One region of the Priestia flexa genome, then DNA from elsewhere that is predicted to be linked to it. Evidence: riboswitches for the same ligand, from Rfam matches in the RefSeq annotation. Region 1 holds a riboswitch; the other holds the start of a gene.

Region 1 (3,523 bases):
TGATATGGTGACAGAATTGAAGGTTAATTCCTTCACCTCCAGCTTCCGTTGCGATAAAAACTTGAGCATGGCTTTCAAAAAGCTGCTTCATCCAGTCTTTTTTTCCACGCTTAAATCCACCCCTAAACGGAACAGATGTAATACCGTGTTGTTTTAAATACCACTGTAAATAAAGCTGAGTTGCTCGATATTCCGTAAAAATGATGACTTTATCATTAATCTGTTGAATTAATTCAATTACCTTTTCTGCTTTCGCATTTTGAGGAACGGTTTGTACTTTTTCAAGGAGTGGTTTAAGCATCTGAGTAGCTTTTTCACTGTTTTCGTCCTCTTGGCGTTCAAGCATGCTTTTTAAGGTCATAAATACTGCTTCGCGACTGCTACAAGCTTCGCGCTGCAATGTTAAAATTGCAAAGGAACTGCTGGGTAAATTTGAATGTTGCTTAAATGAAGTGATTTGATCATACAACTCTCGTTCTTCAGATGAAAACTCAACAGGAACGGTTTGAACAATTCGTTTTGTCCATTCAATACCTGTGTCTTGCCTGCGGTTTCGAATCATCACTTTGTTAACGAGTTCCTTTAAATACTCATCATTTTGAACAGAACGTTTCTTAGCAGAAAATAAATCAGCAAAATAATCTTTGTTTCCTAGGTGGCCTGGTTTTAATAACGAAACTAAGTTGAAAATCTCTTCTACTCGATTTTGAATTGGTGTCGCTGTTAATAATAAGCAAAACTTTTTCTTTAAGCTTTGAACAAACTCATAGTTTTTTGTTTTATTATTTTTTAGTTTATGAGCTTCATCAATGATGATAAGGTCATAATCTTGTTCTAATACAATTTCGCGATGAGGAGAGCGCTTGGCTGTATCAATGGATGATACTACTACGTCGCATTGCTCCCACACGTATGTTTTCTTTTGTGGAACAGCAGGAATAAAAAATTTATGGTTAAGTTCCATTGCCCATTGGGATACAAGTGATGCTGGTACAAGAATAAGGGCTTTTTTCACAAGACCACGAATCATATATTCTTTTAAAATGAGTCCTGCTTCAATTGTCTTTCCAAGCCCCACTTCGTCAGCTAAAATCGCTTTTCCATTCATTTCTTCTACCACTTTTTTAGCTACTTCTAACTGGTGTGGATGCGGGGTTAGGTCTGTTAAATGGCGAGGTGCTTGCAGGCCTTCAAATTCAGTAATTAACGTGTGCTCCTCGATTTCATATGCTAATTTATACATTTCCCAATCAGACCAAGAGCCGTCTTGCTCAAGTTTACTTAAAAAAGTAGATTCCCATGCTTCATCTTTCTTCATACTGATGTTCATCGTTAGTTTTGCTCCTTTCTGAAAGTTTTTATTGAACTGCTGAACAGAATCATGTAGGATAAAAATATATTTTAGAAAATTTAAAATAGAAAATAGATTGTCACTAAATGAACTATTTTGTTATTGATGTGTGTAAGTAATAGTTTCTTAGTAGTATGCCCAAAATTACAAACTTTATAGAGGCGAATGATGACAAGGGGAGAGACTGCTTTAAAGTGGCGCCGAAGGAGCAAACAACATGTGAATCTCTCAGGCAAAAAGACTCTTGTTGGACGCAACTCTGGAGAGCGTCTATTTCGAATAGACCACCCACGAGGCAAACCTATTTAACGGGTAAACTTTCAGGTGAAAAGGACAGAGACTTCCTGCTATACAGCAGGGAGTTCTCTGTCCTTTTTTATGTGTAAAAAAGATACGATGATTCCCCGAAACCAAAGCAAATGGCCTTATATGAGGAGGATGTTAAATGACTGAGCTAAACAAAACACCACTTTACGATGTCTATCAACAGTACGGTGGAAAGATTATTGATTTTGGAGGTTGGGCTCTTCCAGTTCAATTCTCATCTATTAAAGAAGAACATCATGCGGTTCGTACAAAAGCTGGCCTGTTCGATGTTTCTCACATGGGAGAGTTTGATGTAAAAGGGACAAATAGCTTGGCATTTTTACAAAAAGTTATGACGAATGATGTTTCAGTATTACGTCCAGGTAAAGCACTATATACCGCGATGTGCTATGAAGATGGGGGCACAGTGGATGATCTCCTTGTTTATCAAAAAGGAGAAGATGACTACCTGCTTGTTGTAAACGCAGCAAATATTGAAAAAGACTTCGAATGGCTACAGCAGCATAAGCCAGAGAGTATTGAGCTTGTAAATCGTTCAAGTGAGTTTGCTTTACTAGCTTTGCAAGGTCCAGCTGCACAAGGTGTTTTACAGAAATTAACAGATGAATCATTATCTGACTTGAAACCATTTACATTTAAAGATGATGTAGAAGTAGCAGGTGTGAGAGCGCTTGTTTCACGTACAGGTTATACAGGCGAGGATGGTTTTGAACTGTACTGTTCTGCATCAGATGTAGTAACGCTTTGGACTGAGCTTTTAAAAAATGAAGAGGTAGTTCCGTGTGGATTAGGAGCACGAGATACGCTTCGTTTTGAAGCAACTTTAGCTTTATATGGTCAAGAGCTTTCAAAAGATATTACGCCAATTGAAGCACGTATCGGATTCGCAGTGAAAACGGATAAAGAAGATTTTATCGGCAAAGAGGTATTAAAGCGTCAGCGTGAAGAAGGACCAAACCGCAAGCTTGTTGGGCTTGAAATGATTGATAAAGGAATTCCACGACATGGATATGAAGTGTTTAGTGAGGAAGAAGAGATTGGCTTTGTTACAACAGGCACACAATCGCCAACTTTAAATAAAAACATTGGTCTTGCACTTATCGATGCTAAACATGCTGAGCTAGGTACAGAAGTGTATGTGCAAGTGCGAAAAAGACGTTTAAAAGCAAAAGTCGTGAAGACACCTTTTTATAAGCGTTCAAAATAATGTTGGGTAATTAAAGAGAGGGGACAAAAGAATGGTACATCGTTATTTACCAATGACATCAGAAGATCAGCAGCAAATGTTAAAGGCAATTGGCGTGTCTTCAGTGGATGAGTTGTTTTCAGATATCCCAGAAAGCGTTCGTTTCCAAGGGGAATACAATATAAAAAAAGCGGCATCAGAATCTGAGTTAGTAAAAGAGTTAACAAACTTAGCTACTAAAAATAAGAACGTAAAGGAATACGCTTCATTTTTAGGAGCAGGTGTTTATGATCACTATATGCCAATTATTGTTGATCACGTTATTTCGCGTTCAGAGTTTTACACAGCTTATACACCATATCAGCCTGAAATTTCGCAAGGAGAGCTGCAGGCTATCTTTGAATTTCAAACGATGATTTGTGAGCTAACAGGAATGGATGTTGCCAATTCATCCATGTACGATGGTGGTACAGCACTTGCTGAGGCAGCCATGTTAAGTGCAGGTCAAACGAGAAAGAAAAAAGTGTTAGTTTCAGAAACAGTTCACCCTGAATCACGAGCTGTGTTAGAAACGTACGCAGCAGGTCAGTACATTGAAGTAGTAGAAGTACCAAGCAAAGACGGCGTAACGGATCTGACGGTGCTGAAGGAGCGCATGG
Region 2 (3,523 bases), 1.6 Mb from region 1:
AACGAGCCGATGCCTGAGATTATGAAAACACAAGTGATGGATATGGTGCGTGAACACGTCAGCGAAACGTTTGAAGCAGAAAGCGTAGAACTTGAACAGTTTGAGTCGGACATGGAACTGTGGGCAACAAGTGAAAAGCATGAGCTTCAAGAACGTTTGGATACCCATCAAGTTATGGAAGCTGCTGCTCATATCGTCGAGCATACGCCTGATGCCGAGCTTAAAATGAAGCTTGGCGAAACGGAGATTAAAGGACTGTTAGCGGATTTCGGGGAAAATATTCACTTAGCGAAAGTGAACGGACGCTACGTGGCGTTAATTGAAGCAGAATCGATTTTGTTTGAAAAAGGCGCGTCTCCAATTGAGTTTCATAAGCCTGGGGATTTGCACGGGATTATTGAGAAAATCAGCAGTAAAAAATGGGAAGAATGAGCCAAAAATAATAAACGGACGCATCTATTTTTTACTTTACTTGCAATACTGAACTGTTTCTGTTATTCTTAAGAAGAATTATTTTTGTTCGGTAAGGATTGACAAGTTAACAACTTTCGTCTGAAGATTTGAGCAAGAATAGTAACACAATGTGTGCAAAGCACACGAGGAGGCAACAACAATGGAACAAGGTAAAGTAAAATGGTTTAACGCAGAAAAAGGTTTTGGATTCATCGAGCGCGAAAACGGAGACGATGTATTCGTACATTTCTCAGCAATCCAAAGCGAAGGTTTCAAATCTTTAGATGAAGGTCAAGCTGTAACTTTTGAAGTAGAGCAAGGTCAACGTGGACCTCAAGCTACTAACGTTCAAAAAGCGTAATTAATACGGACATCTATGTACAGACTCTACTTGTAGAGTCTGTTTTTAATTTACATTGAAATTTGGACATAATAAAAACCCTACTCACGAATGAATAGGGAACATCAAAACACAGATAGTAACTGGTAAAGAAAATGGTAAACTTAGTATAGCATAGTATTCTTATAATACCTAATTTTTTATTACACATCTCATGATAATCAGTAACTAGCCATCCACTGCGGTATCCGCCCTCTCCCTCTTTCTCCTCGTCTTAACTTTCACTTATTTGTACAGTTACAATAATTTGTTTACATTCTACTTTAAATATTCTCAAAATACAGTATTTTAAACTCATGCCTTTTTTAACTAATGGCACATTAAACAAACAATCACTACTTTAGACTCAACTGTAAGAGCTATTTCAGATGGCTCAATAGAAAATGCAGATACAAGCTTTTGGGACACGCTTGCCACCCAAACAACTCGCCCTTCTGGAGAAGACGAGTAATAAAGATTATCACAGGAAAGCGACTGATAGGCGCTTTCCTTTTTTTCTATTTATAACAATTGTACCCTTTTCCCTTTGCTGAACTATTGATGAAAAGCCTTAGCTCCTACCTCTCCTCTCACCTTTTGCTTCTATTGCTCTATTTTTAAGTGTGATATAGCACAAAACACTCTCCCATTCTAAGTAAACATGATGAAACAATAGAAATGTTCAAAAAACATTGACTATCTTTTCTTTTGTTGATATGATTTTTCTATTGGTTTTTGAGCCAATGTTAAATTGAATATTCCCCAAGCAATGATTGTTGTGGATAACACTACAACAGGAGCAGCTTCTGGAGAGACCGCTTAGGTGGCGCCGAAGGATTCACAATCTCAGGCAAAAGGACAGAAGAGTAACGATACATACGTATGTTATTCGATGACCTATTCGAGATTGGATTCTTCCAATCTCTTTTTTTATTTTCTATATTATTTTTGAGGTGATTATTATGCAACAAAAGCGCGCTGTGGTTAGCGTAATTGGACAAGATCAAGTAGGGATTATTTCAAGCGTCACAACTGTCTTATCAAATCAAGGTGTTAACATCCTCGATATTAGTCAGACAATATTACAAGATTTCTTTACGATGATGATGATTGTCGATGTATCAGCTATTGAACTAAACTCGCTACAACATTCTTTAAATAACGTTAGCGAAGAGCTTGGTTTAAAAATTCACGTGCAGCTTGAAGAAACGTTTCAAGCTATGCATCGCGTATAAAAGGAGGAATAAATATGAGTATTGCTTTAACAGAAATGATGGAAACCATCCGAATGGTTCAAATGGAGAACCTCGATATCCGTACAGTAACAATGGGTATCAGTTTAAGAGACTGTGCTGATTCTAACTTTGAAACAATGAATCAAAATGTCTACAACAAAATTGTTTCATATGCAGGTGAATTAAAAGAAACTGCTGAACAGGTTGAAAAAGAATATGGAATTCCAATTGTAAATAAGCGTATTTCAATTACTCCTATCGCAGAGATTTTAGGTCATGCAACGGTTGAACAAACAATCACGCTCGCTAAAACATTAGACCGTGCTGCACAGCAGGTTGGTGTCGATTTTATCGGAGGCTTCTCAGCTCTTATTCATAAAGGAATTTCAAAGAGTGATCAAACGTTGCTAGACGCGTTACCTGAAGCCCTTAGCGTAACAGAACGCGTTTGTTCTTCAATCTCAGTAGCCACCACTCGTACCGGTATTAATATGGATGCTGTAAAACAGCTCGGCGTTATTATTAAAGAAGCGGCTAAGCGTACAAAAGATCGTGATGGCATTGCTTGCGCCAAGCTGGTTGTGTTCTGTAACCCTGTTGAAGATAATCCGTTTATGGCCGGGGCTTTTCACGGCTCAGGTGAAGGTGAAGTGGTCTTAAACGTAGGTGTTAGTGGCCCTGGTGTTGTTTTAAATGCACTAAAACGTCATCCTAATGCTGATTTAGGTGAGGTATCTGAAGTAATTAAAAAGACGGTATTTAAAATTACGCGCGCTGGTGAGTTAATTGGACGCGTAGTGGCTGAACGACTAAACGTTCCCTTTGGCATCATGGATTTATCACTGGCTCCTACTAATGCTATTAACGACAGCGTTGCTGAAATTTTAGAAGAAATTGGGTTAGAACGTGTGGGTACTCATGGTACAATTGCTGCGTTAGCACTTATGAACGATGCTGTGAAAAAAGGAGGCGCAATGGCTAGCTCTTACGTTGGTGGTCTAAGTGGGGCTTTTATTCCGGTCAGTGAAGATAACGGGATGATTAAAGGAATTACCGACGGTTCTCTAAATCTATCAAAACTTGAAGCGATGACCTGCGTATGTTCTGTTGGTTTAGATATGATTGCTTTAACAGGAGATGTTAGTCCTGCTACGCTTTCAGGAATGATTGCTGATGAAGCGGCAATTGGAATGATTAACAAAAAAACAACCGCAGTACGCGTTATCCCTGTTCCCGGTAAAAATGAAGGTGAAATGGTAGAATTCGGTGGTCTTCTAGGACGAGCTCCAGTCATGGGTGTTAACCCTTATAGCTCTGAGCGATTAGTAAATCGCGGTGGACGAATTCCTGCTCCCCTACAAGCATTGATTAATTAAGTAAAAAGAGTCAGCGTAATCATTACTCTTCACGCTGACTCTCTTTATATGCTTGCAGACAAGATTTGCAAATGCAAGAA

The links. A riboswitch is a leader RNA that binds a small molecule or an ion and turns the genes downstream of it on or off. The one in region 1 is predicted to bind glycine.
Region 2: another riboswitch for glycine. It lies ahead of LZP85_RS06855 (ACT domain-containing protein); the one in region 1 lies ahead of gcvT (glycine cleavage system aminomethyltransferase GcvT).

Annotation. Positions count from the first base shown of each region.
Region 1 covers NZ_CP090431.1:2,940,314-2,943,836, reverse strand. The annotation lists gene LZP85_RS15135 (DEAD/DEAH box helicase) at 1-1,330, opposite strand, end outside; glycine riboswitch at 1,517-1,605, shown strand; glycine riboswitch at 1,609-1,690, shown strand; gene gcvT (glycine cleavage system aminomethyltransferase GcvT) at 1,797-2,885, shown strand; gene gcvPA (aminomethyl-transferring glycine dehydrogenase subunit GcvPA) at 2,917-3,523, shown strand, end outside.
Region 2 covers NZ_CP090431.1:1,346,605-1,350,127, reverse strand. The annotation lists partial or broken gene LZP85_RS06870 (DUF3898 domain-containing protein) at 1-432, shown strand, start outside; gene LZP85_RS06865 (cold-shock protein) at 614-814, shown strand; partial or broken gene LZP85_RS06860 (carboxypeptidase) at 1,173-1,304, shown strand; glycine riboswitch at 1,629-1,704, shown strand; gene LZP85_RS06855 (ACT domain-containing protein) at 1,795-2,067, shown strand; gene LZP85_RS06850 (PFL family protein) at 2,082-3,443, shown strand; gene LZP85_RS06845 (cysteine-rich CWC family protein) at 3,466-3,523, opposite strand, start outside.